4 regions of the Pseudomonas sp. SP16.1 genome follow, and region 1 is predicted to be linked to each of the others. Evidence: riboswitches for the same ligand, from Rfam matches in the RefSeq annotation. Region 1 holds a riboswitch; each other region holds the start of a gene.
What was found. A riboswitch is a leader RNA that binds a small molecule or an ion and turns the genes downstream of it on or off. The one in region 1 is predicted to bind cobalamin.
Positions count from the first base shown of each region.

Region 2: linked by a shared signal. The riboswitch ahead of ACUTAF_RS16775 (energy-coupling factor ABC transporter permease) and the one ahead of cobW (cobalamin biosynthesis protein CobW) in region 1 are both predicted to bind cobalamin.
Region 3: linked by a shared signal. The riboswitch ahead of ACUTAF_RS01200 (TonB-dependent receptor domain-containing protein) and the one ahead of cobW (cobalamin biosynthesis protein CobW) in region 1 are both predicted to bind cobalamin.
Region 4: linked by a shared signal. The riboswitch ahead of cobO (cob(I)yrinic acid a,c-diamide adenosyltransferase) and the one ahead of cobW (cobalamin biosynthesis protein CobW) in region 1 are both predicted to bind cobalamin.

Region 1 covers NZ_JBQYFZ010000001.1:4,512,362-4,517,907, reverse strand. The annotation lists gene cobN (cobaltochelatase subunit CobN) at 1-1,179, opposite strand, end outside; gene cobW (cobalamin biosynthesis protein CobW) at 1,218-2,267, opposite strand; cobalamin riboswitch at 2,365-2,560, opposite strand; gene ACUTAF_RS21290 (cobalamin biosynthesis protein) at 2,647-3,087, shown strand; gene cobM (precorrin-4 C(11)-methyltransferase) at 3,084-3,836, shown strand; gene ACUTAF_RS21280 (YoaK family protein) at 3,857-4,612, opposite strand; gene ACUTAF_RS21275 (hypothetical protein) at 4,636-4,866, opposite strand; gene glmS (glutamine--fructose-6-phosphate transaminase (isomerizing)) at 4,863-5,546, opposite strand, start outside.
Region 2 covers NZ_JBQYFZ010000001.1:3,507,253-3,512,798, forward strand. The annotation lists gene amn (AMP nucleosidase) at 1-981, opposite strand, end outside; gene ACUTAF_RS16770 (hypothetical protein) at 1,112-1,801, shown strand; gene ACUTAF_RS16775 (energy-coupling factor ABC transporter permease) at 1,812-2,495, opposite strand; cobalamin riboswitch at 2,552-2,754, opposite strand; gene ACUTAF_RS16780 (carbonic anhydrase) at 3,135-3,881, shown strand; gene ACUTAF_RS16785 (acyl-CoA dehydrogenase family protein) at 4,189-5,546, opposite strand, start outside.
Region 3 covers NZ_JBQYFZ010000001.1:235,511-241,056, reverse strand. The annotation lists gene dxs (1-deoxy-D-xylulose-5-phosphate synthase) at 1-1,439, shown strand, start outside; cobalamin riboswitch at 1,507-1,694, shown strand; gene ACUTAF_RS01200 (TonB-dependent receptor domain-containing protein) at 1,783-3,669, shown strand; gene ACUTAF_RS01195 (methyl-accepting chemotaxis protein) at 3,673-4,401, opposite strand; partial or broken gene ACUTAF_RS01190 (HAMP domain-containing protein) at 4,537-5,546, opposite strand, start outside.
Region 4 covers NZ_JBQYFZ010000001.1:1,092,341-1,097,886, reverse strand. The annotation lists gene bluB (5,6-dimethylbenzimidazole synthase) at 1-390, opposite strand, end outside; gene ACUTAF_RS05410 (cobyrinate a,c-diamide synthase) at 387-1,679, opposite strand; gene cobO (cob(I)yrinic acid a,c-diamide adenosyltransferase) at 1,676-2,329, opposite strand; cobalamin riboswitch at 2,503-2,707, opposite strand; gene ACUTAF_RS05400 (hypothetical protein) at 2,747-3,067, opposite strand; gene ACUTAF_RS05395 (O-methyltransferase) at 3,074-3,733, opposite strand; gene ACUTAF_RS05390 (C40 family peptidase) at 3,730-4,248, opposite strand; gene ACUTAF_RS05385 (C40 family peptidase) at 4,335-4,943, opposite strand; gene ACUTAF_RS05380 (NAD-dependent deacylase) at 4,990-5,546, opposite strand, start outside.

The DNA.
Region 1 (5,546 bases):
GATACGGCCATCACGGGTCGGGTAGTTGGCCAGGATCAGCGCTATTCGCTTCTGATCGTTGCTTTTAATCGCCAACTGGCACCAGTTACGCGCCAGCGCAGCAACGAAGGCCATCCCCGCTTCGTGCGCCTGGTAGCACAGCACATCGCTCTGGCTACGCTCGCTGCGCCAGGCCAGACCCTTGAAGCTGATGGCGGTGCCGATCAGCCGGCCATCCAATTCGGGCAGCACCACATGCATGGCCAGGTCACGCGAGCCCAGGCCCTGGGCGCTGGCCTGCCACTGCGCCTGGTTGTCCAGCGCGCAGATGGCCTGCAGCACCGGGATATCGCGACGGAACACCCGCGCCCGCGGCGCCTCGGGGTTGGATAAAGCGAAGCCGGTGGTGTTGATGATCAGCGCGGTATCCGTCTCATCCAGCCAGGCCTGCACCTGCTCCAGGCAGGCCGGTTCCTTGAGGCTGGCCACCGCAATCGGCAGCGGGCTAAGGCCCTGAGCGACCAGGTGCGCGCAGAAGGCATCGACGAAGGCGGTGTTCGCCGACTGCACATGGTTGCGGTAGAACAGCAGCGCCACCACGGGCGCACCGGGTTGCCACTGCGCCTGCCAGTCAGCCAGCTCGGCCGGACTGTGCTGCGGGTGATAGAGGCCGACACGCGGCAGCGGTTGCGGCTCCCGCCAACTGTCGTCACGCCCCAGCCAGCGGCTGCCGATGCAGCGAAACAGCTGGCGCGCGTTGTCCAGCCCGCCCTGGCGCAGGTATTGCCAGAGGCGCTGGCTGTCCTCTTCGCCGACGTTGCCGAGCGCACTCAGCTCCGGGTCGGGCTTGTCGTCGCCCGGCACCATGATCACCCTGGCGCCGCGCGCGCCCAGCTCCACCAGGCACTCGATGCCGTAGCGCCAGTAGCTCACCCCGCCATGCACCGAGATCAGGATGACCTTGGCGTGCTGCAGTACCTGCTCGACGTAGTAGTCCACCGAGGCGTGGTTGCTCAGTTGCGCCGGGCTGGCCAGGCGCAGGCTGGGGTAGTCGGCCGGCAGCTGCCGCGCGGCCTCGGCCAGCAAGGACAGGTGCGAATCGCCGGTGCACAGAATCACCAGCTCGGCCGGGGTCTGGCCGAGGTCGGCGATGCTGTCGGCCGGTAGCTGGGCGCCGGGTTGGGTGCGCAGTAGGTGCATGTTCGTTCCGTGGGAGGGGCTTTAGCCCCTCCTACAGCTCAGGCCAGCGCCGCCTTCAGCTCGGCTTCGATGGCCGCGCGGTCGAGCTGCTGGCCGATCACCACCAGGCGGCTCAGGCGCGGCTCGTCGGCCTGCCAGGCGCGGTCGAAGTGGCGGTCGAAGCGCTGGCCGACACCCTGCACCAGCAGGCGCAGGGGTTTGCCAGGGATCGCCGCGAAGCCCTTGACCCGCAGGATGCCGTGCTTGGCCACCGCGTCCTTCAGCGCGGCCAGCAGGCGCGCCTCCTCGGCCTCCGGTAGTTCCACGTGGAACGAAGCGAATTCCTCGTGATCGTGGTCGTCGTCCTCGTCGTCGTGATGGGTGCGGCGGCCGTCGATATGCAGCTCGGTCTCGCTGTTCAGGCCCAGCAGCACGTCCAGCGGCAGCTCGCCGCCATGCGCCTCGATCACCTTGACCGCCGGCGGCAATTCCTCGGCCACCTCCGCGCGTACCGCGGCCAGCGCCTCGGCGTCGAGCAGGTCGGCCTTGTTGAGGATCACCAGGTCGGCGCTGGCCAACTGATCGGCGAACAGCTCGTGCAGCGGCGACTCGTGGTCGAGGTTGGGGTCGAGCTGGCGCTGCGCGTCCACCTGCTCGGGGAAGGCGGCGAAGGTGCCGGCCAGCACCGCCGGGCTGTCGACCACGGTGATCACCGCATCGACGGTGCAGGCGTTGCGGATTTCCGGCCAGTTGAAGGCCTGCACCAGCGGCTTGGGCAGGGCCAGGCCACTGGTCTCGATGAGGATATGGTCCAGGTCGCCACGGCGCGCCACCAGCTCGCGCATCACCGGGAAGAACTCCTCCTGTACGGTGCAGCACAGGCAGCCGTTGGCCAGCTCGAAGACGCGGCCCATGGCCTCTTCCTCGCTGCAGCCGATGGCGCACTGCTTGAGGATCTCGCCGTCGATGCCCAGCTCGCCGAACTCGTTGACGATCACCGCGATACGGCGCCCTTCGGCGTGAGCCAGCAGATGGCGCAGCAAGGTGGTTTTGCCGGCACCGAGAAATCCGGTGACGATGGTGACGGGCAGTTTGGCGAGGGTTTTCATGGCGGGCCCCGTGGCGACGATAGATTCGGCGGACGGGTGTACGGGCAGACAGGCACGCGCGAGCATGCTGGCCGCGTCGGATCACCCCGTCCGAACAGTTGGCTGACGAAACGAGGCAGGTCTCCTGGCTCACGGCTTGCGCGGCGCGCATCCCTTCACCTTCCCGCCGGTTGGCAGTGGTCTAACGAAGGGCATAACCGTTTACAGTTGCGGGGGCAGCCAGGGCATCGACCCTGTTCCCTCTTAGCTTCCCGGCGGCAATGCCGGGAAGAACCTCGAACGCGAGAAGGCTACGCAGGCCGCGGCGGTCGGTCAATCGCGGTTGACCGGTGGGGGGCACCATGTTGAGCTACGCCGCCACTCAGCCCGAATACCGCTTATGCTGCCCGCCTCTTCCACATGCCGCTCAGCATCGCCGCCGCAGGTGGTGGCCGGACTGGGCTGCCGGCGTGGCTGCAGCCTGGACGAGCTGCTAGCCCTGCTTATCCACAGCCTGAACCAGCATGAGCTGACGGTGGATAACCTGGCCGGATTGGCCAGCATCGCCCACAAGCGCGAGGAAACGGCACTGCAGGAACTGGCCGAGCAGCTGAAGCTGAGGCTGCAGTTCTTCAGCAGTGAAGAACTCGCGCCTCAGCAGTCGGCCACCGGCGGCAGCGCCCTGGTCCAGTCCGTCACCGGCAGCCCCGCGGTGGCCGAGCCCTGCGCCCTGGCCCTGGCCGCCCGCCTGGGCGCCACACCTCGTCTGCTCGGCGAGAAAAACCGCACGGCCAACGCCACCTGTGCGCTGGCCACTTTCGAGAGAGAGCCCGCAGCATGACCGTCTACTTTATCGGCGCCGGCCCCGGCGACCCCGAGCTGATCACCGTCAAGGGCCAGCGCCTGATCCGTTCGTGCCCGGTGATCCTCTACGCCGGCTCGCTGGTGCCCGAAGCGGTGCTGCAGGGCCATAGCGCCGAGCGGGTGGTGAATACCGCCGAGCTGAATCTCGCAGAAATCGTCAACCTGCTGCATCAGGCCCATAAGCGCGGCCAGGACGTGGCCCGCGTGCATTCCGGCGACCCCTCGCTGTACGGTGCCATCGGCGAACAGATTCGCGAGCTGCGCGCCCTCGGCATCCCCTTCGAGATCGTTCCCGGGGTCACCGCCACCGCCGCTTGCGCCGCCTTGCTGGAAAGCGAGCTGACCCTGCCCGGCGTGTCGCAGACCCTGATCCTTACCCGCTACGGCACCACCTCGCCGATGCCCGAGGGCGAGCAGTTGCACGACTTGGCGCGGCACCGCGCCACCCTGGCCATCCACCTCGGCGTGCGTCAACTGCCGGCCATAGTCGGCGAGCTGCTGCCGCACTACGGCGCCGACTGCCCCATCGCGGTTATCCACAGGGCGAGCTGGCCCGATCAGGACTGGGTGCTGGGCACCCTGGCCGATATCGAGGAAAGGGTCGCCGCCAAGGATTTCCGCCGTACCGCGCTGATCCTGGTCGGCCGGGTGCTGGGTGCCGAGGGATTCGCCGAGTCGGCGCTGTACCACGCCGGACACCGCCACCTGTTCAGGCCAGATGCGTGAAGCCCGCTTGGCGATGTTGTTCAGTCGCGCCGTCTGCCGCGGACCAGCAGGCGCATATCGTCCAGCGCCGGCACGCCCGCCAGTAGCACCAGCAAGATGGCCAGCGGCACGGTGGAGACGTAGCCCAGGTACTTGAATCCCAGCGCGCCGAATGTCCCGCCGAGGAAGAAGCACAGCAGCAGCAAGGCGAGGATTCTCAAGCGCTCCCGGTCCGCCAGGACCCGGGCGTGTCCGACGCTGCGGTTCCAGTAGCACAGCTTGCCCAGCTCGATGCCGATATCGGTGATCAGTCCGGTGACATGCGTTGTGCGGATCTCCGCCCGGGACAGCTTGGTGATCAAGGCGTTCTGTAGGCCCATAATGAAGCACAGCAGCATCACCGTGAGCGGAACGAACAACCCGGCGACTTGCGCCAAGCCGGCGCCCAGCAGGCCGAAACACAGCAGCAGCGCCGCCTCCAGCAACAATGGCAGGGCGTACTCGCTGTGCAGGCGGCGACGTCGGGAGTAGTGGATCATCAGGGTCGAGCAGAGCGCACCGAACAGGAACGACAGCACGCCGCCCAATCCCGCCAGAACCGGCGCAAAGGCGCCGAGCACCAGGTTGTCGGCCATGGACGAGACGATCCCGGTCATGTGCGAGGTGTATTGCTGCACGGCGAGAAAACCACCGGCATTGATCGCACCGGCAATCGCCGCAAGGGCGAAGCCCAGTTGCCGATTGGCCGCCACAGTTCGCTCGCGACCAGTCAGGCGCCTAGCATAGTTGAAGGGCATGCAGCACCTCGTGCTGGACGGCTTTACAGATGGGTTTCTACCCGCTTGATACCCAACCCCCGCAGCTCGACCATCAGGCTGTCCAGACTGGGGAAAGACTCCACCTGTTCGGCATCGTCCACCAGGAAGTAGCTCCTGCCCTCGCCCTTCTTGAAGAACACGATCCACTCGCGCGTATTGGCCGGGTTGGCGATGACCTGGGTGTCGAACACCGCGCCATCGGCCAAGCGTTGGATCACGTCTGCGCGCTTCACTCGACGGTCACGCTCTTGGCCAGGTTGCGCGGCTGGTCGACGTCGGTGCCCTTGAACACGGCAACATGGTAGGACAGCAGTTGCAGTGGCACGGTGTAGAGGATCGGCGCCAGCAGGTCGTGGATATGCGGCATGGCCACCACGTGGATGCCCTCGCCGTTGCGCAGACCGGCCTGCTGGTCGGCGAAGACGATCAGCTCGCCGCCGCGGGCGCGCACTTCCTGCAGGTTGGACTTGAGCTTCTCCAGCAGCTCGTTGTTCGGCGCCACGGTGACCACCGGCATATCGCCGTCGACCAGGGCCAGCGGGCCGTGCTTGAGTTCGCCGGCCGGGTAGGCCTCGGCGTGGATATAGGAGATTTCCTTGAGCTTGAGCGCGCCTTCCATGGCCACCGGGTACTGCGCGCCACGGCCGAGGAACAGGCTGTGGTGCTTCTCGGCGAACAGCTCGGCAATCTTCTCGACGGTCTTGTCCATCGCCAGCGCCTCGCCCAGGCGGGTCGGCAGGCGGCGCAGCTCTTCCACCAGCTCGGCGGCCAGGCTCTTGTCCAGGCTGCCGTGCACCTGGCCGAGGGCCAGGGTCAGCAGCATCAGGCCGACCAGCTGGGTGGTGAAGGCCTTGGTCGAGGCCACGCCGATTTCCGGGCCGGCCTGGGTCAGCAGGCACAGGTCGGATTCGCG
Region 2 (5,546 bases), 1.0 Mb from region 1:
GGCCAGCACGTAGTCGCCGATGGTCTGCGACTGACGCAGGCCGCCGCAGTGGCCGATCATCAACCAGCAGTGCGGACGCAGCACGGCCAGGTGGTCGGTGATGTTCTTGGCGTTGGACGGGCCGACGCCGATATTGACCAGGGTGATGCCGTGGCCGTCCTCGGCCTGCAGGTGGTAGGCCGGCATCTGGTAGCGATGCCAGATGACGTTCTCGATGATCGCCTGCATCTCGCCTTCGGCCATGCCGCGTTCGATCACCACGTTGCCCGGCAGCACCATGCGGGTGAAACGCGAAGCGCCCACCAGCATGTCCAGGCCGTGGCGGATGAACTGGTCGACGTAGCGATGGTAGTTGGTCAGCAGGATCCACGGCTGCACGTGGCGCCAGTCGCTGCCGGTGTAGTGCACCAGGCGGCGCAGGGAGAAGTCGGTGCGCGCGGCGTCGAACAGCGCCAGCGGCAGCGGGTCGATGTTCTCCCAGTCGTACAGGCCGTCGGCGGTGCCGTCGGTGGCGGCGGACAGGTCGGTGCTGGGGAACACCCGCGCCAGCTCGGCGGCGGTGACCCCGCTGCCGGCCAGCTCGTCGCCCTGCTCGACCACGTAGGGATAGGGGATGTTCTGCTGGCTGACGCCGACTTCCACGCGCAGGGTGAAGTCGTTCATCAAGGGGCGCAGCTGCTCAAGCAGGTATTTGCGAAAGGCCTCCGGCTGGGTGACGGTGATGGCGTAGGTACCCGGCACCTGCACCTTGGCGTAGGCACGTACGGTGGTCGGCACCTCGCCCTGACAGAGGTAGGTCAGGCGCAGTTCGGGGTAGCGGAACAGACTGTGCTCTTCGGCATCCGGCCTGATGCGCTCCTTGAGGTAGCGCTTGAGCGCCCGGCTCAGGGCGCCGGTGGCCTGCAGGTGCAGGGTGGCAAGGCGGTCGACCGCGTCTTCCGGGGTAAAGGCAACGACGAATTCATCGACAGAGGGGTTCACGGCGCACCTTCCTGGTTGTTCGGACGCCTCTATCTTGCCTGCTTCGGCCGCAGAACACCTAGCACTGAGAATGGCCACGGGCCGAGCGGCCAACGACTAGGCTTGTCACCATCCGCCCGAGAATCGCGCCATGCCCCACCTGCTCGCCCTGCTGCTTCTGCTGATCTGCCCCGCCCTGCTCGCCGGCGAGCTGGACGGTCACTACCACGCCACGCTCGACGGCCAGCCGGCCGAATTGCTCCTGCACAGCCAGGGTCAGCGAGTGGAAGGACGGTACGTGGAGAATCGGCGCCTGCAGTTGAACCTGCGCGGGCATTACGACGGCCAGCTGCTGCGCGCCGAGATCAGCGATCCGCAGTCGGGTCTGGTGCTCGCCAACATGAATGCCACCTACGCCAACGCCATGCTCAACATCAGCATCGCCGCGCGCGATCCGCGTGACGGCCAGGTGCTGGAGCGCCAGGCGCTGTTCCGGCGTGACGCCGCGCCCGCGCCCGTTGCGAACGAGCATCTGGACCCGGCGCTGGTGGGCACCTGGCAGCACGAACAGCGGATCGATAGCGGCGCCGCGTCCGCCACGCTGATGACGCTGCGCCTCGACGCAGACGGCAGCGTGACCCAGTGGAGCCGAGCACCCGACGGCGGCGACAGCCCGGGAGAAGTGCAGTACAGCGGCCGCTGGCGCAGCGACAACGGCCTGCTGCTGGTACGCCTGGCGGGCGCCGCCGAGTATCGCCCCGCCGCCTACTACAGCTTCAGCGAGCCGTATCTGGTCACCGAGAGCAATACCGGCAAGATGATCTGGCAGCGCAGCCGCTAGCGGCGCGAGGTCAGGCGGCGCCCTGGTGCAGCCGCTGGTTGAACAGCGGGCCCTGGCTGAAACGCGCCAGCGCCTTGGCCGCGGCCAGCACGCCCAGGTCGATCAGCGGCTCGACCAGGATCACGCTCATATAGGCCAGGCCGAAGCCGGCCACCGAGGCCAGGTTGTCGGCGCCGAAGCCCTGACCGTAGAAGGCCCAGAACGCCACCCAGGCGACGATGCCGCCCTGGTAGGCGGTCGACAGTGCCAGCGCCTGCTTGTAGGACAGATCCACATAGGCGGTGCCCGGCGCGATGAGGCGCTTGGCCAGCAACTGGATGCCCCACAGCGGCAGCAGCAAGGTGGTGACGTTCATGCCGTACTGCGGCAGATCGAACTGGGCGAACAGCAGGCCCTGCAACAGCAGGCCCGCCGCCAGGCCGATGGCCGCGGCGCCGGCGCCGAACAGCAGCAGCAGGGTCGAGCCGAGGATCAGGTGGACCTCGGAGACCCCTACCGGGTGATGCGGCAAGACCTCGAAGAAGCAGAACACCAGCGCCGTGGTCAGCAGGCTGCGCAGCGCCAGGGCCGCCACCCCGCCGTTGTCACGGATGGCATCGTGCGCCAGTTTGGCCGTCAGGCCGCAGGCACCGAGCGCCGTTGCGTAGCTGAGGAAGATCTTGGCGCCGTCGACGACGCCGGGTTCGATATGCATGCAGATTCCTTAGGTCGCGCCCACCGCGCGACGATCCGGATGGAGGGAATGGGCGAAAGCGCCCGATGGCGATGGCAGGTCTCCTGGCTCGCGGCTCGCCACTTCGCCCGCCTTCCCGGCCTTGCGGCCAGTGGCATAGGGGCGTCGTTCGCCGCTTACAGTTGCGGGGGCAGCCAGGGCATTGGCGACGCGCGCCGCACCCTGTTCCCTTTTCATCCGCACGCCATGGGCGCGCGGAACCATCGGCGGCCACCTTACCCCGCCGCACGGGCAAAAGACAGTCTTGCCGCGCGCCATCGACGCAGCCTGCACGCGGCTTTTGCGCGGCATCCACCGCCCCCCCTGCGGGCCGCGACGACATGAACCGCGACACGTATGGAACCCGCCGGCCCGGGGCCTGTCCTTGACCTGCATGTCGCGGCGGCGAAAGCCAGAACACCGCCGCGGCATGCCAATGCCTGCCCCTGTCCGACAACCGGCCGCCGACTGCTGCACGACGAGGGCGGGAGCGCCGGAAATACGGGACGGCTCAGGCCCGGAAATCTAACCGTTTATTACGAGACTTAACCTGCCATCCCCAGTGTTCGCATCGCATGGCGCGCGGACCGGTAGATCCATCATCGAGTGACGAGAGCGCATATGAAGAAAACCCTGATCGCCACGTTAACCGCTTTGTTCGCAACCGGCGCCATGGCCGCCGAGCCGCAACCGCACTGGACCTACGCAGGCAAGGCTGGCCCCGAACACTGGGCCCGGTTGGACCCGGGCTACGAAACCTGCGCGCTCGGCCACAGCCAATCGCCGATCGACATCCGCAACGCCACCCGCGCGGCGCTGCCGCGCATCGCGTTCAACTACGAGGCCAGCCCGGCCGAAGTGCTGAACAACGGCCACACCGTTCAGGTGAACCTCGCCAACGCAGGTGGCATCGAGATCGACGGCAAGGCCTACCGCCTGGTGCAGTTCCACTTCCATACGCCCAGCGAGGAACACATCGCCGGCCGGGCCTTCCCGATGGTGGCGCACTTCGTCCACCAGGCCGCCGACGGCCGCCTGGCGGTGGTCGCCGTGCTGCTCAAGGAAGGCGAGGAAAACCAGGCACTGGGCGAAGTGTTCGATGCCATGCCGGCCAAGGCGGGCGAGAAGATCGTGCTCGCCGGCAGCTTCGCCCCGCAGGCCGTGCTGCCACCGCAGCAGGGCTACTACGCCTTCGCTGGCTCGCTGACCACCCCGCCGTGCAGCGAGAACGTGCAGTGGCGCGTGCTGAAACAACCGGTCGAGCTGTCCCATGCGCAGCTGGCGCAGTTCCAGCGCCTGTACCCGATGAATGCGCGGCCAGTGCAGCCGCTCAATGGCCGGCAGTTGCTGGAGAGCGCCAACTACTAGCGAGGCCCGGCCCCTAGTGCCCAGGCGCGGCGGCTGGCGCGCAACCCGCCGCCCCCGCTATTGGCAGCGCAGCCCGAACAATCGGCGTCTTGCCCCGCAGCTAGCGAAGCTCGATCCCCCGCCGCCACGGAAAACACAGCAAGAGCGGCGGCGATGCCGCGTCGCTGAACGTGATCGGCCAGGGGTTCAAGAGCGGTTTCATCCCCGCTGGCGCGGGGAACGCGCTTAGCCTGACCAATTGTTCCTGAGCGGAAAAATCAGCCGCTAAAAATCCACCAATCATTCCTTGTTAAAGATCGCCCTCGCGTCAAAGCAGATGCGGCGTACTCCGCGCCAACACCGCCTCGACGTCGACGCCGCGCGGCAGGGTGCCGTAGACGCGGCCGCGGCCTTGCAGGCGGCTGGCGATAAAGGCGTCGGACACCGTGGCGTTGCCGGCCTCCAGCAGCAGCTTGGCCTGCAGAGCCACGGCCATGTCCTCGGTGAGCTGGCGGGCGCGGTACTGGATGTCGACGGTATCGCTGAAGTCGGCCTTCAGTCGCTGGATATGTGCTTTGAGGCGCGTGTCGCCATGGCCGTCGCCCAGCTCGGCGAACAGCGCATCGAGCACGCCGGGTTCCTTGGACAGTGCGCGCAGCACGTCCAGGCATTGCACATTGCCCGAGCCTTCCCAGATCGAGTTGACCGGCGCCTCGCGGTACAGGCGCGGGAGGATGGTCTCCTCGACGTAGCCGGCACCGCCCATGCACTCGCTGGCCTCGTAGATCATTTCCGGCGCGCGCTTGCAGATCCAGTACTTGCCCACGGCGGTGACCAGGCGGGCGAACTTGTCTTCCTGCTCATCGTGCCGGTGATCCAGCGCGCGGCCCATGCGCATGGACAGGGCCAGCGCCGCCTCGCTCTCCAGCGCCAGGTCGGCCAGCACGTTCTGCATCAGCGGCTGCTCGGCCAGCGGCTTGCCGCCGACCCGGCGGTGCGCGCAGTGGTGCGCGGCCTGGGTCAGCGCCTGGCGCATCAGGCTGCTGGAGCCGACCATGCAATCGAAGCGGGTCATGGCCACCATCTCGATGATGGTCGGCACGCCGCGGCCCTCCTCGCCGAGCATCCAGGCGAAGGCGCCGCGGTATTCCACCTCGCTGGAGGCGTTGGCCCAGTTGCCCAGCTTGTTCTTCAGGCGCTGGATGTAGAACTGGTTGCGCGTGCCGTCCGGGCGGTGGCGCGGCAGCAGGAAGCAGGACAGGCCGTGCTCGGTCTGCGCCAGGGTGAGAAAGGCGTCGCACATCGGCGCCGAGCAGAACCACTTGTGGCCGACCAGTTCGTAGGCCTGGCCCGGGCCGCCGAGGCCGACCGGATAGGCGCGGGTGGTGTTGGCGCGCACGTCGGTGCCGCCCTGCTTCTCGGTCATGGCCATGCCGATGGTGACGCCGGCCTTCTGCTCCATCGGCAGGTTGCTCGGGTCGTACTGGCTGGCGAGGATCTTCGGCAGCCACTGCTCGGCCACGTTCGGCTGCAGGCGGATGGCCGGCACGGCGGCGAAGGTCATGGTCAGCGGGCAGCCGCTGGCGGCCTCGGCCTGGCTGTGCAGGTAGGTGAGACCGGCACGGGCAACATGGGCGCCGGCGCGCGGATCGGTCCAGGGCAGCGACGGCAAACCATGTTCGACGG
Region 3 (5,546 bases), 4.3 Mb from region 1:
GCGTGGCGGTGATCGGCGACGGCGCGCTGACCGCCGGCATGGCCTTCGAGGCGCTCAACCACGCCAGCGACGTCAACGCCGACATGCTGGTGATCCTCAACGACAACGACATGTCGATCTCCAAGAACGTCGGCGGCCTGTCCAACTACCTGGCCAAGATCATCTCCAGCCGCACCTACGCCAGCATGCGCGAGGGCAGCAAGAAGATCCTCTCGCGCCTGCCCGGCGCCTGGGAGATCGCGCGCAAGGTCGAGGAACACGCCAAGGGCATGCTGGTGCCCGGCACCCTGTTCGAGGAGCTGGGCTGGAACTACGTCGGCCCCATCGACGGCCACGACCTGCCGACCCTGCTCGCCACCCTGCGCAATATGCGCGACCTGGAGGGCCCGCAGTTCCTCCACGTGGTGACCAAGAAGGGCAAGGGTTTCGCCCCGGCCGAGGCCGACCCCATTGGCTACCACGCCATCACCAAGCTGGAGCCGGTCACGCCCGACACCGCGCCGAAGAAACCATCAGGCCCGAAATACTCCAACGTGTTCGGCCAGTGGCTGTGCGATATGGCCGCGGCAGACAACCGCCTGGTCGGCATCACCCCGGCGATGAAGGAAGGCTCGGACCTGGTGGCCTTCGCCGAGCGCTTCCCGTCACGCTACTTCGACGTCGCCATCGCCGAGCAGCACGCGGTGACCCTGGCCGCCGGCATGGCCTGCGACGGTATCAAGCCGGTGGTGGCGATCTACTCGACCTTCCTCCAGCGCGCCTACGACCAGCTGATCCACGACGTCGCGGTGCAGAACCTCGACGTGCTGTTCGCCATCGACCGCGCCGGCCTGGTCGGCGAGGACGGCCCGACCCACGCCGGCAGCTTCGATATCTCCTACCTGCGCTGCATCCCCGGCATGCTGGTGATGACCCCGAGCGACGAGAATGAACTGCGCCGCATGCTCAGCACCGGCTACCTGTTCGACGGCCCGGCGGCGGTGCGCTACCCGCGCGGCAGCGGCCCCAACGTCGCCATCGAGCCCGGCCTCGAGCCGCTGGAAATCGGCAAGGCAGTGGTGCGCCGCCAGGGCCGGGGCGTCGCCCTGCTGGCCTTCGGCGTGCAGCTGGCCGAGGCGCTGCGCGTCGGCGAGGAGCTGGACGCCACGGTGGTCGACATGCGCTTCGTCAAACCCCTGGACGAAGCCCTGCTGCGCGAGCTGGCCGGCAGCCACCGGCTGCTGGTGAGCATCGAGGAGAACGCGGTGATGGGCGGCGCCGGCAGCGCGGTCGGCGAGTTCCTCGCCCGCGAGAACCTGCGGGCGCCGCTGCTGCAGCTGGGCCTGCCCGACTACTACGTCGAGCACGCCAAGCCGGCGCAGATGCTCGCCGAGTGCGGCCTCGACCAGGCCGGCATCGCCGCCGCGGTGCGCGCGCGCCTGACCCTGCTGGGTGAATGAGTACCGCTCATCCGTAGCTGAGCCAGGCTTGCTTGAATTTCACTGTGCCGCGCACTAGGGTGCGCGGCATTTCATGTTCCGTCAGGGTGCGCCGCATGCGGCGTTAAACGGGAAGTCGGTGCGAAGCCGACGCTGCCCCCGCAACGGTAATCGACTGCAGGCCGCCGCCTGCACCTTGTCCACGGCCACTGGGAATTCCCGGGAAGGCGGACCGGGGTCGACAGCCCGGAGACCGGCCCCGACGGTGCGACTGGTGTTGCGGAGGGCAGCACCGTCAAGCGCCGCCCTGCGCGCTTGCCCCTGCCCTCCTCGAATGTCTGCCGACCTTTGAGGAATAACCCTGATGAAACCGTCCCGTCTGGCCCTGGCCATCGCCGTCATGCCGAGCCTGGCCCTGGCTGCCGAGCCCTATGCGGCATCGCCACTATTGATCACCTCCGGCCGCCTGCTCGAACCACAAACCCAGGCCACCGCCGCCACCAGCGTTTTCGAACGAAGCGATATCGAGCGCCTGCAGGTCAGCAGCGTGCCGGATCTGCTCAGCCGCGTGCCGGGGGTCTCCATCGTGCAGAACGGCGGCCGCGGCAGCCTGACCAGCCTGTTCCTGCGCGGCGCCAACGCCAACCAGACCCTGGTGCTGGTCGATGGCGTGCGCCTGAATGCCGCCGCCAGCGGTCTGGCCCGCCTGGAGTTCCTCAGCCCGGAACAGATCGAGCGCATCGAGGTGGTACGCGGTCCGCGCTCGGCGCTGTACGGCGCCGACGCCATCGGCGGGGTCATCCAGATCTTCACGCGCCAGGGCGAAGCAGGCCTGCAGCCACGCCTGCGCCTGGCCGCCGGCAGCCAGCAAACCTTCGAGCGCAGCCTGGGGCTGTCCGGCGGCGACCAGCGCACCCGCTTCGACCTGGGCGCCAGCCTGACCGAACGCACCGGCTTCGACCGCTCGCAGGATGCCCGCGGCTACGATGGCGACCACGATGGTCTGCGGCGCAAGGCCTTCAACCTGAACCTGGAACATCGTTTCAACGAGCGCCTGAAGGGTGGCCTGAGCCTGCTCGATCAGCGTGGCGAGAGCGAATACGACGACCTGTTCAGCTTCGCGCCGGGCAATCCCAGCGAACGCTTCAGCGTCTCTTCCGCCTCGGCCCATCTCGAGGCGCAGCTCGCCGAGCGCTGGAGCAGCCGCCTGGAGCTCGGCCACAGCGAGGACAAGAGCGACAATCGCGACCCGCTGAACAGCTTCAACAACTACCTGTTCAATACCTACCGCGACAGCGCCGCCTGGCTCAATACCCTGCGCCTGGACGATGCCCAGCAGCTGCTGCTCGGTCTCGACTGGTCCGAGGACCGCCTGAACACGGACAGCGACTTCAGCCGGACCGAGCGCTGGAACCAGGCCGCCTTCGTCCAGCACCGCTACCGCGGCGACGGCTTCGCCACCGAACTGGGCCTGCGCCATGACGACAACCAGCAGTTCGGCAGCGAGAACACCTGGAACGCCGCGCTGAGCCTGGACCTGGCCGAGCGCCTGGAGCTGCTGCTGAGCTATGGCGAAGGCTTCCACGCCCCCACCTTCAACGATCTGTACTTCCCCACCAGCGCCTACTATGGCGGCAATCCGGACCTGGCCCCCGAGCGTTCGAAGACCTACGAGGCGCAGCTGCGTGGCGATCACCTGGACACCCGCTGGAGCCTGTCGGCCTACCGTACCGAGGTGGAGGACCTGATCACCGTGGTGAGCGACCCGGTGACCTTCTTCAGCACCCCGATGAACGTCAACCAGGCGCGCCTGCAGGGGCTGGAACTGAGCCTCGAACGCGACGTGCTGGGCTGGCAGGCCGCTCTCGGCGCCAGCCTGCTCGACCCTCGCGATCGCGACACCGGCCATACCCTGCCACGCCGCACCAAGCGCAGCCTGAGCCTGGATCTGGATCGCCAGTTCGGCGCCTTCGCCGCCGGCATGAGCTGGCAGGCCTTCTCCGGGCGCTACGACGATGCCGCCAACAGCCGCGAGATCGCCGGCTACGGTCTGCTTGGCGCACGGGCGAGCTGGCGGATGAACGAGGAGCTGCTGTGGCAGTTCAAGGTCGACAACCTGCTGGACAAGGACTATTCCCAGGCCCTGTACAGCCGGCCGAACGACGCGTTCTTCAGCAGCGTGAGCTATTACGGCTACCGCGAGGAAGGCCGTAGCGCCCTGCTCTCCCTGAGCTGGACGCCCCGGCTGTAGCCCTTACAGACGGAACTGGCCGACCTGGCCGGCCAGGTCGTCGGCCAGGCGGCGCAGGGTCTGGCAGTCCTCGCGGCAGGCGCGCACCTCGCCGGCGGTGGCATGCGCCAGGTCGGCGATGCCCTGCACGTTGCGGTTGATCTCCTCGGTCACCGAACTCTGTTCCTCGGTGGCCGCCGCCACCTGGGTGTTCATGTCGCTGATCGCCTCCACCTGCTCGGTGATGGCGCCGAGCGACTGGCCTGTGCGCTGGCTGGCCTCGACCCCGGTGCCGGTGGCCGCCTGGCCGGCGTGCATGGAGCTGACCGCCGTCTCGGCGCCCTGCTTGAGACGCTGGATCATCTGCTGGATCTCGTCGGTGGAGGCCTGGGTGCGGCTGGCCAGGGTACGCACCTCGTCGGCCACCACGGCGAAGCCGCGGCCCATCTCGCCCGCTCGCGCCGCCTCGATGGCGGCGTTGAGCGCCAGCAGGTTGGTCTGCTCGGAGATGCCGCGGATCACCGCCAGCACCTGGTCGATGGAGGCCACCTGCTCGGCCAGCTCACTCACCGCCTCGGCGGCGCCACCGATATCGGCGGACATCCGCTCGATATGGGCGATGGACTGGCCCACCACCTGGCGCGCCTGCTGCGCCTCGTCGCGCGCGCTGTGCGAGGACTGCGCTGCGCTGCTGGCGTTGCGCGCGATCTCCTGCACGGTCAGGCCCATCTCGTGCACGGCGGTGGCCACCATGTCGGTCATTTCCTGCTGCTGGCCGGCGCGCCCGGCGGTGTTCTCCACCACCTGGGCGACCTGGCCGACCGCGCCGCGCAGGCGCTCGCTGGTGGCCAGCACCTCGCCGATCAGCTCGCGCTGGCTGGCCAGGAAGCGATTGAAACCGCGCGCCAGGTCGCCCAGCTCGTCGCCGCGCGACTCGTCGAGACGGCGGGTCAGGTCGCCGCCACCGCCGCCGATATCCACCAGCGCCGCGGTGACCTGGCGGATCGGCCGCACCAGCCCGCGCGCCAGCAGCACCACCAGGCCGAGGAACAGCAGCGCCACGGCCAGGCCGATCAGGCTGCTCATCAGCAGCGCCCGGCGCGCCTCGGCGTAGATTTCCGCCTCCGGCACCTCGCTGACCAGCAGCCAGTCGAGGCTGGCGAACTTCTGCGCCACCGCCAGGTAGGCCTCGCCGTCGCGCTCGAAGCGCACCGCCCGGCCATCGCCGAGCAGCGCCTGCTGCGCCGCCTCGGCGCCGAACAGCTGCTCCAATTGGCCGCTGCCGCTGAGTTCGGAGTGCGGGTGGACCTTGACCCCGCCCTTGCCGTCGACCAGGAACACCTGGCCCTGCTCGCCGAAGCGGAACTCGCTGATCATCTTCGACATGTCCCCCAGGTCGTAGCCCAGGCCGGACACGCCGATGGTCTTGCCATCGCGCTCGATCCGCTGGTTGATGAACAACGTCGGCTGCCGCGTGCCCTTGTCGATGTCGATCTCCAGCACGCGGTCGCGATCACCGTCGACCAGGCGATAGAACCACTGGTTCTCCGCCTGGCTGCGATCGAGGGTACGCATCAGCCCTTCGCCGGTGGTGTAGTTGCCGCTGGCCAGGGCGACGATCGAGGTGGTCATCGCGTTCTGCTGGGCGCGCACGCCCTCCAGGTAGCGGGCGAACTCATCGCGCCGCGCCTCGTCCTCGCCGGCGGCCAGCCAGTCCTGTACCAGGCTGTTTTCGGCGATCGAGGCGTTGGCGGTGATCGGCGCGGTCAGCACCCGCTCCAGGTCGTTGCGAATCGCCTGCACCCGCGCCGGCAGCGCCTCTTCGACCAGATAGCGCTCGGTCAGGCGATTGACCACCGCCGAATAGATGCCGACCACGATCAGAATGCTGGCCAGCA
Region 4 (5,546 bases), 3.4 Mb from region 1:
CATATCCATTTCCGGCAGGGTGCGGCGGCCGAAGACATGCTTCTGGCGCCCGTCCATCAGCGCCACCGCCAGCAGCTCGGCGCACTCGCGAATGCCCTCGACCTTGAGCCGCATAAATTCGTCCGAGCGTTCGCCCAGCGCCTCGGCGGTGCGCACCCGTTCCGCCTCCACCAGCGCGCAGGCGGCTTCGCGCAATTGCGGGTCGCTGATACGCAGAAAGCGCCAGGGCTGCATCAGGCCGACGCTGGGCGCGCGGTGCGCCGCCTCCAGCAGGCGTGCCAGCACCTCGGCCGGCACCTCGCCGCCGCTGAAATGACGCATGTCGCGGCGCTCGGCGATGGCGCGGTACACCGCGGCGCGCTCGGCGGCGCTGAAGGCCTGCTCGCTCATGGACGCAACAGCGCTGCCGCCGCCAGGGGATTGGACGGCAGGTAGAAGTGGATATAGCTGGCCGTCAGCCGGCCCAGGCGGTAGACAGCCTCGGCCACCGCCTTGCCGTTCGGGCAACGGCCCAGGGCCAGCGGCGCCAGCGGGCTGTCCAGGCGCGAATGGTGGTAGCTGTGGCCACGCAGCTCGCCTTCCGGCAACTCCACTTCCTGCAAAGCCAGGGCGGTCAATCGCGGCTGCAGTGCGGCGCGGCCGGCCAGCAGGCCGAGCATGCGACCGCTGGCGCCCTGCTTGTCGGTCAGCTCGTCGAGCAGATAGAGCATACCGCCGCACTCGGCGAGGATCGGCTTGCCGGCCCGGTGATGGGCGCGGATCGCCGCGGCCATGGCCTGGTTGCCTTGCAGCTCGGCGAGGTGCAATTCGGGATAGCCGCCGGGCAGGTAGAGGCTGTCCACCTGCGGCAGGCGATCGCCCAGCAGCGGCGAGAAGAATTCGAGCTCGGCGCCCAGCTCGCGCAGCAGATCGAGGTTGGCCTGGTAGAGAAAGGCGAAAGCGCCATCGCGCGCCACGCCGATGCGCACGCCGGCCAGCAGCGGCTCGACCGCCCACGGCGGCGGCGCGGCGAAACGCACCGGCGCCGGCAAGGCCACCTCGGCGCTGGCGGCCAGGGCATCGGCGGCGGCGTCCAGGCGCGCATCCAGATCGGCCAGCTCCTGCGCCTGCACCAGCCCCAGGTGACGGCTGGGCAGCTCCACCGCGGCATTGCGCGGCAGCGCGCCGTACCAGCGGATGCTCGGCGGCAGCGCGGCGCGCAGGATCTCGCCATGGCGCGCGCTGGCCACCCGGTTGCCGAGCACGCCGGCGAACGGCAGGTCGGCCTGGAAGGTCGCCAGGCCATGGGCCAGGGCGCCGAAGGTCTGCGCCATGGCCGAACCATCGATCACCCCCAGCACCGGCACGCCGAACTGCCGCGCCAGGTCGGCCGCCGAGGGCTGGCCGTCGAACAGCCCCATCACCCCTTCGATCAGGATCAGCTCGGCCTCGCCCGCTGCCTGCCAGAGCAGGCGGCGACTCTCCGCCTCGCCGACCATGGCCAGGTCGAGCTGGTACACCGGCGCGCCGCTGGCGCGGGCGAGGATCATCGGGTCGAGGAAATCCGGGCCGCACTTGAACACCCGCACCCGCCGCCCCTGGCGGGCGTGCAGGCGCGCCAGGGCGGCGGTGACGGTGGTCTTGCCCTGCCCCGAGGCCGGCGCGGCGATCAGCAGCGCCGGACACTGGCGCGAGGTCAAAACTCCACCCCCTTCTGCGCCTTCACCCCGGCCTTGAAGGCATGCTTGACCAGGCTCATCTCGGTCACCGTATCGGCTGCCTCGATCATCCCGGCCAAGGCTCCGCGCCCGGTCACCACCACGTGCTGCGAGAGCGGCCGCGCCTGGATATCGGCGAGCACCGCAGCGAGCTCCAGATAGCCGTGTTTGAGGGCGATATTCAGCTCGTCCAGCACCACCAGACCGACGTTCTCGTCGTTCAGCAGGCGCCGGGCCACGCCCCAGGCTTGCTGCGCCTTGGCGATATCGCGCTGGCGATCCTGGGTCTCCCAGGTGAAGCCCTCGCCCATCACGTGGTAGCTGACCTCCTCGGGGAAACGGCGGAAGAAGGCCTCCTCGCCGGTGCTGGCGGCGCCCTTGATGAATTGCACCACGCCGACTTTGATGCCGTGGCCGAGGGCGCGGGCGACCATGCCGAAGGCGCTGCTGCTCTTGCCCTTGCCGTTGCCGCTGTGCACCAGCAGCAGGCCGTATTCATCCTGGGCCTGGGCGATCTTCGCGTCGATCAGCGCCTTCTTGCGCGCCATGCGCGCCTGATGCCGGGCGTCGCGTTCAGCCGATGCGCTGTCGCGCTGGGTCGATTCGCTGTCGCGTTCGGTCGATGCGCTCATCGAGGTTTCCTGGTCTGCGGGCATCCGGGCGCGGGTCGCAGTGCACGACTGGCAAGCTGGCGTGGCGGCATCGTTGCGCTCCCGAACACACTGGGCTGGACAAGGCAGGCGGAGAACGGCGCGCGCGGGCCACTGGGAAGGCGAGCCCGCACGCCAGACAACGCCCTCCGCGATGCCGTGGACTGCAGCAGGCCGGTCTCCGGGCTTGTGAGCGAGCCTCGCGGGCTAGCGCCGCGCCTTCCCATGCACGAAGCACAGTGGCAATAGAGCGGCGTTTGACTCACCTACCGTTGCGGGGGCAGCGCCGGATTCTGTACCGGCTTCCCTGTTTCACCTCGTACGCGCGTGGCGTCGGGCACCTGAAGCAAGGCGCGCAGGGTAGAGGCTGGCCGCCTCGCCCGTCAACGCCGGCGCGACTCAGTGGCGGGGGACGAAGCCGGCCGGCTTGCGCGCCAGCCACTCGACGAAGCCGCGCAAGCGCTCGTCGCCCAGCAACGCTTCACGGCTGTTGTAGCTCAGTGCCAGCTCCTTCTCGCTGAACAGCCGGTGGATCTGGTTATGGCAGGCGCGACAGACCCAGAGCGTGGCAGTGATGCGTTCGTGGCGGGGATAGCGCTTCTGCACATAGGCCTTGTCGTGCAGAGCCTTGGGGATCAGGTGGTGACGGGTCAGCGCTACCGGCCGCGCGCATAGTTCGCAGGCGTCGGGCTGGGGCGGCAGGCGGATGGCATCGGCCACGGCGGCTCAGCGCTTGCGGCACAGGGTCAGGCCGTCGCCCAGCGGCAGCAGTGACAGCTCGACGCGCGCATCGTCCTTGAGCGCCCGGTTCAGCGCCTGAATGGCGCAGGTATCGGCACTGTCCGGCTGCGGCTGCAACACCCTGCCGCTCCACAGGGTGTTGTCGAACAGCAACAGGCCGCCCTGGCGCAGCAGGCGCAGCGCCTGCTCCAGGTAGGCCGGGTAGTTGGCCTTGTCGGCGTCGACGAAGATCAGGTCGAAGTCGCCCTGCCCTTCGCCCTCCAGCGCCGTCAGGCTGTCCAGCGCCGGGCCCAGACGCCATTGGATACGCTCGGCCAGACCGGCCTCGGCGAAATAGCGGCGCGCAGTGGCGTTGTAGTCGCCGGGCAGGTCGCAGCAGATCAGCTGGCCCTGCGGCCCCATGGCATCGGCCAGGCAAATGGCGCTATAGCCGGTGAAGGTGCCGACCTCGACGATCCGCCGCGCGCCGACCAGGCGCACCAGCAGGGCCATGAACTGACCCTGCTCCGGGGCGATCTGCCAGCGCGCCTCGCTCAGCTGCGCGGTTTCCGCGCGCAGGCGGGCGAGCAACGGCGACTCGCGCAGGGAGACGTCCAGCAGGTACTGGTAAAGCGCGTCGTCGAGCTGCAGGCTGCGCTGGGTCACGGATTGCGCGCCAGTTCGGCGGTGAGCACGCGCTTGGCGTCCAGGTAGGCGCGCTGCCAGTAGCTGTTGTCGAGGCTGTCCAGGCGCACCGTGCCGCCCGAAGACGGCGCGTGGACGAAACGCCCGTCGCCGACATAGATGCCGGCATGGCTGACGCCGCGCCCGCCGCTTGTGGCGAAGAACACCAGGTCACCGCTCTGCAGTGCGTCGCGGCGCACATTGGGGCTGCGCATGGCGCTCAGCTCGCGGGTCGAACGCGGCAGGCTGATGCCGGCGGCGTCACGATAGACGTAGCCGATCAGGCCACTGCAATCGAAACCGCCGTCCGGGGTATTGCCGCCGTAGCGATAGGGCGTGCCGACCAGGCCCAAGGCGCGGAACAGCACGTCGTCGGCGCCACCCTGGACCTGGCCGGTGGCTGGTGGGTAGCTGGGCTGGGGGCTGGGGGCACGACTGCTGCAGGCACTCAGCAGCAGGGCGAGAACGAGCAGGGCAACACGGGTCGTGACGGGCATGAGCGAGGCGATCCTGAGCCTGGATGCGCCCTACTCTGCCGGCTCGGGACGAACGGCGCAACCCCGTGGGGCCGCGCCGCAAGCTCTCAGGGATGACGCTGGGCGGCCTGTTCGTCGTCCACCGGGGCCAGGGCGAGGACGCGCTTGGCCTGCAGGTAGCTGCGATTCCAGTAGCTGTCGTCCAGGCTGTCGATGCGCACGCCGCCGCTGCGACTGCTGCTGGAGTGGATGAACTGATCGTCGCCGAGGTAGATGCCGGCGTGGCTGACGCGGCCGCGGCCGCGGTCGTTGAACAGGATCAGATCGCCCGGTTCCAGGTCGGCGCGGGCCACCTTGGGCGCGTCCAGGTTGATCAGCTCGCGGGTCGAGCGCGGCAGTTCCAGGCCGACTTCCTTGCGGAACAGGTAGCCGACGAAGCCGCTGCAGTCGAAGCCGGACTGCACCGAGTTGCCGCCGTAGCGATAGCGGGTGCCGACCAGCGAACGCCCGAGATCGAGCAGGCTGTCGGCCAGCTGCGGCATTTCGTAGGGTTTGTCGTCGATCAGCGCGGCGATCTCGTCCTCGGCAGGTTCGACCTGCTGAGCGACGGGTTCGACCGCGGGTTCGTCGAGCTGCGGCTGCGGCGCGTGGCCGGCGCAGGCGGCGAGAAAGGCGATGAGTGCAAAAGGCACGAGGGGTGCGAAGCGTTTGCGCATGGGCACGACCGTGTCGGTTGAATTTACAAGTGCGCGACTATGCCCTCTATGCAGGCGATTTGCAAATTCTATCGCCCGGAATGTGACCCAGCAGTTCCGGCAAAACATCTAAGGCCCGCCCCGCCAATCGTACATCCACCACGCCGCTGAGGTCGGTCAGCGTGGGGTTGATCTCCACGCTCAGGCCGCCGGCCTGGCGGGTACGCAGCACCGGCTCGACAATATAAGGAAAGCTGGCGCTGGTGCCGACGCTGAGCACCACGGCAAAACCCTTGCGCAGCTCGGCGTAGAGGCTGTCGATCGCCGCCTCCGGGAGCATCTCCTCGAACAGCACCACGGGCGGGCGCAACACCCCGCCGCACTGCCCACAGTGCGGCGGCAACGGCCGCTGCAGGTGCTCGGCCAACTCGCCGTCCTCGACGCCGCAGGACTGGCAGTACAGCGGCGCCAGCTCGCCATGGATCTCGATCAGGCGCTCGCCGGGGCTGCCGGCAGCGCGGTGATAGCCATCGATATTCTGCGTCAGCACCCAGCAACCGGGCTTGCGCCGCTGCAACTCGGCGATGGCCAGGTGGCCGGCATTCGGCGCCGCGCCAAGGCAGG